One region of the Streptomyces sp. PsTaAH-124 genome, then DNA from elsewhere that is predicted to be linked to it. Evidence: predicted binding sites of a transcription regulator. Region 1 holds the regulator's gene; the other holds the start of a gene.
The links. The regulator HrcA, encoded in region 1, represses chaperone genes, less so after heat shock. The targets are predictions, from matches to a motif close to TTNGCACTCNGNNNNNCNGAGTGCNAA.

Region 1 (4,415 bases):
GCGACCCGGGCCGGCCGGGCGGCTCTACGCCGGCTCCGTCACGAAATCGATCAGTTGCTCGACCCGGCCCAGCAGCTCCGGCTCCAGATCCTTGTACGACCGCACCCGGGAGAGGATCTGCTGCCAGGCCGCGCCCGTGTGGTCCGGCCAGCCCAGGGCGCGGCAGACCCCGGTCTTCCAGTCCTGGCCGCGCGGGATCCGGGGCCACGCCTCGATGCCCAGCGAGGACGGCTTCACGGCCTCCCAGACGTCGATGTACGGGTGCCCGACGACGAGCGCGTGCTCACTGGTGACCGCCTCGGCGATCCGCCACTCCTTGCTGCCCGGGACGAGATGGTCCACGAGGACGCCGAGGCGGGCGTCCGGGCCGGGCGCGAACTCCTCGACGATCGCGGGCAGGTCGTCCACGCCCTCCAGGTACTCCACGACGACGCCCTCGATGCGCAGGTCGTCGCCCCACACCTTCTCGACCAGCTCGGCGTCGTGCCGCCCCTCCACGTAGATGCGCCCGGCGCGGGCCACGCGCGCGCGTGCGCCGGGGACGGCGACCGAACCGGAGGCGGTGCGGGTGGGACGTACCGGACCCGAGGCGGGCCGCACCAGCGTCACCGGGCGGCCCTCCAGCAGGAAGCCCCCGGGCTGGAGCGGGAAGACGCGGTGCTTGCCGAAGCGGTCCTCCAGGGTCACCGTGCCCGCCTCGCAGCGGATCACCGCCCCGCAGAATCCGGTCGCCGGTTCCTCGACCACGAGCCCCGGCTCGGCCGCCACCCCGGGCACGGCCCGCGGCTTCTTCCAGGGCGGGGTGAGGTCGGCGGAGTACTGGCGCATTCGAGTGACGATAGGGAGATCCGGGGCCGCGGTCAGCGCGACACGCCGAAGCGGTCGGCCAGCGCGTCGCGCTGGGCCCGGACGAAGGCGGCGTCGACCACCGCGCCGTGCCCGGGGACGTAGAGCGCGTCCTCGCCGCCCAGTACGAGGAGCCGGTCCAGCGCGGCGGGCCAGCGGGACGGCGCCGCGTCCGGACCCGCCTGCGGCTCGCCGGACTCCTCGACCAGGTCGCCGCAGAAGACCACCGGCCGTCCGCCCGGCACCGGCACCAGCACCGCCAGGTCGTGCGTGCTGTGCGCGGCGCCCAGGTCTGCCAGTACCGCCTCCCGGCCGCCGCCCAGCGGCAGGGCCAGCCGCCCGCTGACCTCGCGGCCGGGGACCGGGAGGGCCGCGGCGGCCTCCTCGGCCGCCGCCGCGTCGAGTCCCTGGCGCACCGCGTCCTCGCGCAGCTCCGCGCGCCCGCGCGCGTCGCCGAGCACCGTGCGCGTCCCCTCGGCGGCGAGGATCTCGGCGCCGTCGAACGCCGCCGCCCCGAGCACATGGTCGAAGTGGGGGTGCGTCAGCGCGAGATGTGTCACATCGCCGCCGGTCAGCTCGCGCGCCCGCGCGCGCAGCCGAGCGCCCTCGGCCAGGCAGGAGCCCGCGTCCACCATCAGCGCCGCCCCGGCTCCGGCGACCAGCCCGACCGTGCAGTCCCACCCCGCCAGCCGCACCCGCCCCACGCCGTCCGCCAGCCGCTCCCACCCGAGCTCTTCCCAAGTCACGGTCATACCGGAACGCTAGGGCCTCTCGTTCGGATCATGCCGGGCTCGCGTGCCCTGGCGCCGCACCTCGCCGCGTTGTCGTCGGTTGCCATGGCTCCGCCATGCCGCCCTCCTCCGCCTTGCGAGGCACGGCACCAGACCCCGCTCCCTCATCCGGCCTGATCCGAACGAAAGACCCTGGCCTTCCCCGGACCGGTCACCTGGACCAGTCTTGCCCCGGGCGTACCCCACGGCCGTACACTGGGCCGGGGAATGCTGGCACTCGTATGCGCCGAGTGCCAGGCGGAAGCCGAGGGACGACTCTGGAGGTGTGCGCGATGCTCAGCGAGCGACGGCTTCAGGTGCTGCGCGCCATCGTCCAGGACTACGTCGGCACCGAGGAGCCGGTGGGCTCCAAGGCCCTCACCGAGCGGCACAACCTCGGCGTCTCACCGGCCACGGTCCGCAACGACATGGCGGCCCTGGAGGACGAGGGCTTCATCGCCCAGCCGCACACCAGCGCGGGCCGGATCCCCACCGACAAGGGGTACCGCCTCTTCGTCGACAAGCTGGCCGGGGTCAAGCCGATGACCGCGCCCGAGCGGCGTGCCATCCAGAACTTCCTCGACGGCGCCGTCGACCTCGACGACGTGGTGGCCCGCACGGTGCGGCTGCTGGCGCAGCTGACCCGGCAGGTCGCCGTGGTGCAGTACCCGTCGCTGACCCGTTCGACCGTGCGGCACGTGGAACTGCTCGCGCTCGCACCCGCGCGCGTGATGCTCGTGCTGATCACGGACACCGGCCGGGTCGAGCAGCGGATGATCGACTGCCCGGCGCCCTTCGGCGAGACGTCCCTCGCGGACCTGCGGGCGCGGCTGAACAGCCGGGTCGCGGGCCGCCGCTTCGCGGACGTGCCGCAGCTGGTCGAGGACCTCCCCGACGGGTTCGACCTGGAGGACCGGGGCACGGTCGCCACCGTGCTGTCCACCCTCCTGGAGACCCTCGTCGAGGAGAACGAGGAGCGGCTGATGATCGGCGGCACCGCCAACCTCACCCGCTTCGGACACGACTTCCCCCTCACCATCCGGCCCGTGCTGGAGGCGCTGGAGGAGCAGGTCGTCCTGCTGAAGCTGCTCGGTGAGACACAGGACCAGGGCATGACCGTGCGCATCGGTCACGAGAACGCCCACGAAGGACTCAACTCCACGTCCATCGTGTCGGTCGGCTACGGTTCGGGCGGCGAGGCAGTGGCCAAGCTCGGCGTGGTCGGACCGACCCGCATGGACTACCCGGGAACGATGGGAGCGGTACGCGCAGTGGCACGGTACGTCGGACAGATCCTGGCGGAGTCGTAAGTGGCCACGGACTACTACGCCGTTCTCGGCGTGCGCCGCGACGCGTCGCAGGATGAGATCAAGAAGGCGTTCCGGCGGCTCGCGCGCGAGCTGCACCCGGACGTCAACCCCGATCCGAAGACCCAGGAGCGGTTCAAGGAGATCAACGCCGCCTACGAGGTGCTGTCGGACCCGCAGAAGAAGCAGGTCTACGACCTCGGCGGGGATCCCCTCTCGCAGTCCGGCGGGGCCGGTGCGGGCGGCTTCGGCGCCGGTTCCTTCGGCAACTTCTCCGACATCATGGACGCGTTCTTCGGCACGGCCTCGCAGCGCGGACCGCGCTCGCGCACGCGCCGCGGCCAGGACGCCATGATCCGGCTGGAGGTCGAGCTGGACGAGGCGGCCTTCGGCACCACGAAGGACATCCAGGTCGACACCGCCGTCGTGTGCACCACGTGCAGCGGCGAGGGCGCGGCCCCGGGCACCACCGCCCAGACCTGCGACATGTGCCGCGGCCGCGGTGAGGTCTCGCAGGTCACCCGGTCCTTCCTGGGCCAGGTCATGACCTCGCGGCCCTGCCCGCAGTGCCAGGGCTTCGGCACCGTCGTGCCCACCCCGTGCCCGGAGTGCGCGGGCGACGGCCGCATCCGCGCCCGCCGCACCCTGACGGTGAAGATCCCGGCCGGTGTGGACAACGGCACCCGCATCCAGCTCGCGGGCGAGGGCGAGGTCGGCCCCGGCGGCGGCCCGGCCGGTGACCTCTACGTCGAGATCCACGAGCTGCCGCACGCCGCCTTCCAGCGGCGCGGCGACGACCTGCACTGCACGGTCACCCTGCCGATGACGGCGGCGGCCCTGGGCACCAAGGTGCCGCTGGAGACGCTGGACGGCCTGGAGGAGGTCGACATCCGGCCGGGCACCCAGTCCGGCCAGTCGATCCCGCTGCACGAGCGGGGCGTCACGCATCTGCGCGGCGGCGGCCGGGGCGACCTCATCGTGCACGTCGAGGTGCAGACGCCGACCAAGCTCGACCCCGAGCAGGAGCGCCTGCTGCGGGAACTGGCCGGGCTGCGCGGCGAGGAGCGCCCCCAGGGGCAGTTCCAGCCCGGCCAGCAGGGCCTGTTCTCGCGGCTGAAGGACGCGTTCAACGGACGCTGAGCGTCCCCGCCCGGCCGCGACCGGGCGGGGAAGCGCTCCCCAGGGCAGCCACCGGTATCGGTGGCTGCCTTTGGCATATGCCAGAGGACGCCCGGATGCGGCGGCGTGCCGCAGACGTGACACCATGCGGTCATGTCCTCCGCATTGTCCGCGCTGACCGATCTCTTCCCTCGGCCGATCGTGCAGGCCCCGATGGCGGGCGGCCCCTCCGGGCCGCAGCTGGCCGCCGCGGTCTCCGAGGCCGGCGGACTGGGCTTCCTGGCCGCCGGCTACAAGACGGCGGACGGCATGTACCAGGAGATCAAGCAGGTGCGCGGGCTGACCGGCCGCCCCTTCGGCGTCAATGTCTTCA
Region 2 (4,415 bases), on a different contig from region 1:
TCTTCGGCGCCCAGGCCGAGGGCTGCTCGCCGGTCTCCACCGCCTTCAAGGCCGGACACGACGTGGTGCGCCCGCAGAAGCCGGACACCATCGCCAAGTCCCTCGCCATCGGCAACCCGGCCGATGGCCCCTACGTCCTGGACATCGCGCGCCGCACCGGCGGCGCCGTGGAGGACGTGACGGACGAGCAGGTCGTCGACGCGATCAAGCTGCTGGCCCGCACCGAGGGCATCTTCGCGGAGACCGCGGGCGGGGTGACGGTCGGCGTCACCAAAAAGCTCGTCGAGAGCGGTCTGCTCGACCCGTCGAAGACCACCGTCGTGCTCAACACCGGTGACGGCCTCAAGACCCTGGACGCGGTGGCCGGTACCGGTCTGACCGCCACCATCCGCCCCACCCTGGACTCCTTCCGAGAGGCTGGCCTCGCATGAGCGTGACCGTTCGCATCCCCACCATCCTGCGCACCTACACCGGCGGGCGGGCCGAGGTGAGCGCCGACGGCGCCACCCTCGCCGAGGTCATCTCCGACCTGGAGAAGAACCACACGGGCATCGCCGCGCGCGTCCTGGACGACCAGGGCAAGCTGCGCCGCTTCGTCAACGTCTACGTCAACGACGACGACGTCCGTTTCGAGCAGGGCCTGGAGACGGCCACCCCGGACGGCGCGGGCGTCTCGATCATCCCGGCGGTCGCCGGCGGCTGATCATTACCGTCGGTAATGACGGTGATCGGAGTATCCGGTGAATTGCCCCCTCCGCGGGAGAAGCGGAGGGGGCAATTCCATGTGATTGAGCGCGGTAGAGTTGGGGAAGGCGCCCCGGATCTCCCGGTCGAGCGCCCCTTGATTTCTGCCGCCCGCCGATGAGAAACAGCCAAAATCCGCGGGTATTTTGCGGCTTTTGCGGTGTTTATGGGGCCCGACTTGCCCGGGGTTCGGCTGAATTCGCGTCACATTCCGGACCGCTCCCGCCCGGATTTCTCGTCCGATTGACCTGTTGCAGACGGCAGTTGGACAGATACATTCAGCCGCGGTCGACGCGTTCCGGCGCACGCCCCCGATTCACGGGCGGTGAGGTCTGACCCGGATCCGCGAAGTGCGGATCTGTGCAAGGGCCAGTAATAGGGGAGTTAGGCATGGCTCAGGGCACCGTCAAGTGGTTCAACGCGGAGAAGGGGTACGGCTTCATCGCGGTCGACGGTGGTGCGGACGTCTTCGTCCACTACAGCGCGATCCAGATGGACGGCTACCGCACGCTGGAAGAGGGCCAGCGGGTCGAGTTCGAGATCTCGCAGGGTCAGAAGGGCCCGCAGGCCGACATGGTTCGCGTCACCGCCTGAACGTACGTCACGCGAAGGGCCCACACCTTGCCGGGTGTGGGCCCTTCGTCCTGCCCGCCGGGCCCCGCCCCCTCCCCTCTGTTCGCCTCCGGCTGATCCCGGCCGGTCGAGGCGCGCTCCCCGCCAGAGGCGCTTGCACTCGACCATGCCGAGTGCTAATCATTGGCGTTAGCACTCTGAAGGTGAGAGTGACAACGAGGACCGGGTCGGTGAGGCCCGCAGGCCGGGTGGGGCAAGGAACCACGAGGCCGGCGAGCCGTCCGTCGCGGGCGCGGGCGCGGTCCGAAGGAATCACCCCCAGTCCTGGAGGGACCACTTCACATGGCCAAGATCATCGCGTTCGACGAGGAGGCACGGCGCGGCCTCGAGCGCGGCATGAACCAGCTCGCGGACGCCGTCAAGGTGACGCTCGGCCCCAAGGGTCGCAACGTCGTCCTCGAGAAGAAGTGGGGCGCCCCCACGATCACCAACGATGGTGTCTCCATCGCCAAGGAGATCGAGCTCGAGGACCCGTACGAGAAGATCGGCGCCGAGCTGGTCAAGGAAGTCGCCAAGAAGACGGACGACGTTGCCGGCGACGGTACGACCACCGCGACCGTGCTGGCCCAGGCCCTGGTCCGCGAGGGCCTGCGCAACGTGGCCGCCGGTGCCAATCCGATGGCCCTGAAGCGCGGTATCGAGAAGGCCGTCGAGGCCGTCTCCGCCGCCCTGCTCGACCAGGCCAAGGAGGTCGAGACCAAGGAGCAGATCGCCTCCACCGCCTCCATCTCCGCCGCCGACACCCAGATCGGCGAGCTGATCGCCGAGGCCATGGACAAGGTCGGCAAGGAAGGCGTCATCACCGTCGAGGAGTCGCAGACCTTCGGGCTCGAGCTCGAGCTCACCGAGGGCATGCGCTTCGACAAGGGCTACATCTCCGCCTACTTCGCGACCGACATGGAGCGCATGGAGGCGGTGCTCGAGGACCCGTACATCCTCATCGCCAACTCCAAGATCTCCTCGGTCAAGGACCTGCTCCCGCTCCTGGAGAAGGTCATGCAGTCGGGCAAGCCGCTGCTGATCATCGCCGAGGACGTCGAGGGCGAGGCCCTGTCGACCCTGGTCGTCAACAAGATCCGCGGCACCTTCAAGTCCGTCGCCGTCAAGGCCCCGGGCTTCGGCGACCGCCGCAAGGCCATGCTCGGCGACATCGCCATCCTCACCGGCGGCGAGGTCATCTCCGAGGAGGTCGGCCTCAAGCTGGAGAACGCCACCCTCGACCTGCTGGGCAAGGCCCGCAAGGTGGTCATCACCAAGGACGAGACCACCATCGTCGACGGCGCCGGCTCCTCCGAGCAGGTCGGCGGCCGGGTCAACCAGATCCGCGCCGAGATCGAGAACAGCGACTCGGACTACGACCGCGAGAAGCTCCAGGAGCGCCTGGCCAAGCTCGCGGGCGGCGTGGCCGTCATCAAGGCCGGTGCCGCCACCGAGGTGGAGCTGAAGGAGCGCAAGCACCGCATCGAGGACGCCGTGCGCAACGCCAAGGCGGCCGTCGAGGAGGGCATCGTCGCCGGTGGTGGCGTGGCCCTGCTCCAGGCCTCCCAGGTGTTCGAGAAGCTGGAGCTGGAGGGCGACGAGGCCACCGGTGCCGCCGCCGTCAAGCTGGCCCTGGAAGCCCCGCTGAAGCAGATCGCCGTCAACGCCGGCCTCGAGGGCGGTGTCGTGGTGGAGAAGGTGCGCAACCTGACCCCGGGCCACGGCCTGAACGCCGCGACCGGCGAGTACGTCGACCTGGTCGGCGAGGGCATCATCGACCCGGCGAAGGTGACGCGCTCCGCGCTCCAGAACGCCGCGTCGATCGCCGCGCTGTTCCTCACCACCGAGGCCGTCATCGCCGACAAGCCGGAGAAGGCCGCCGCGGCCGCTCCGGGCGGCATGCCGGGCGGTGACATGGACTTCTGATCCGCCCGCGGATCAGCCCGTCCCTGCCGAGGGCGGCACTCCCTGGAGACAGGGGGTGCCGCCCTCGGGCGTTTCCGGGGCGACCGCCCGCGGCCGGGACTCGTCGGCCGCAGCCGGGCGCAGCCGGTTCCCGGGCTCTCCGGCAGCGACCCCGCTCAGCTCTTACGCGCGCTCAGGACGCAGAACTCGTTGCCCTCCGGGTCGAGGAGGGTCACCCAGTGCTGCCCGTCCCGCGCGGTGTCGGCGCGCCGGGCGCCGAGGGAGAGCAGCCGCGCGACCTCGGCCTCCTGGTCGTCGGGGCGGAAGTCGGGGTGCAGCCTGTTCTTCGCCGTCTTGCCCTCGGGGACAGGCACGAAGAGGAGGCCCGGCATCCGGTCCGGCTCGGGCCGGATCTCGATGATCTCCTCGGACTCGTCGACCACGACCCAGCCGAGGGCCTCGGCCCACCAGCGCCCGAGAGCGACGGGGTCGGCGGAGTCGACGATGATCTGTTCCCATTCCAGTGCCATGGGCCTGAGCATAGGCAGACCGGCGAACCACGCCGCAGAGTCTCCGGCCGTCGCCCATTTAGCTTGCTTAAGTCAATCAAGTCGAATTATGGTTGCTTGAGTCAAGTACCCCTGCCCTCCCGGAGACCTCTTCCATGTCCGACGCACCCGCCCGGCCCACCGCCGCCGAGGCCCTGCCCAGACCCAACGCCATCGTGGCCGTCCTGGCCTTCGGCGGCATCGTGGTCTCGCTGATGCAGACCCTGGTGATCCCGATCGTCTCGGAGCTGCCGAAGCTGCTGCACGCCTCCGCGTCGGACGCCGCGTGGGTCATCACCGCCACACTGCTCGCCGCGGCCATCGCGACCCCCGTCATGGGCCGCCTCGGCGACATGTACGGCAAGCGCCGCATGCTGCTGCTCAGCCTCGTCATGCTGGTGGCCGGCTCGGTCGTCGCCGCGCTCAGCGACTCCCTTGCCCCGATGGTCGTCGGCCGTGCCCTCCAGGGCCTCGCCTCCGGGGTGATCCCGCTCGGCATCAGCATCATGCGCGACGAACTGCCCGCCGAGCGGCTCGGCTCGGCGACCGCGATGATGAGCGCCTCGCTCGGTGTGGGCGGCGCCCTCGGGCTGCCCGCCGCCGCGG

Region 2: groL (chaperonin GroEL) is a predicted target of HrcA. The motif match lies at 1,471-1,497, and genes of this name have one in related genera.

The regions. Positions count from the first base shown of each region.
Region 1 covers NZ_KB892206.1:311,315-315,729, reverse strand. Annotated here, with positions in the region: gene B086_RS0133300 (DUF3097 domain-containing protein) at 25-828, opposite strand; gene B086_RS0133295 (MBL fold metallo-hydrolase) at 861-1,598, opposite strand; gene hrcA (heat-inducible transcriptional repressor HrcA) at 1,910-2,926, shown strand; gene dnaJ (molecular chaperone DnaJ) at 2,927-4,063, shown strand; gene B086_RS0133280 (nitronate monooxygenase) at 4,196-4,415, shown strand, end outside.
Region 2 covers NZ_KB892167.1:38,537-42,951, forward strand. Annotated here, with positions in the region: gene thrC (threonine synthase) at 1-431, shown strand, start outside; gene B086_RS0114035 (MoaD/ThiS family protein) at 428-703, shown strand; gene B086_RS0114040 (cold-shock protein) at 1,135-1,338, shown strand; gene groL (chaperonin GroEL) at 1,660-3,282, shown strand; gene B086_RS0114050 (VOC family protein) at 3,438-3,791, opposite strand; gene B086_RS0114055 (MFS transporter) at 3,926-4,415, shown strand, end outside.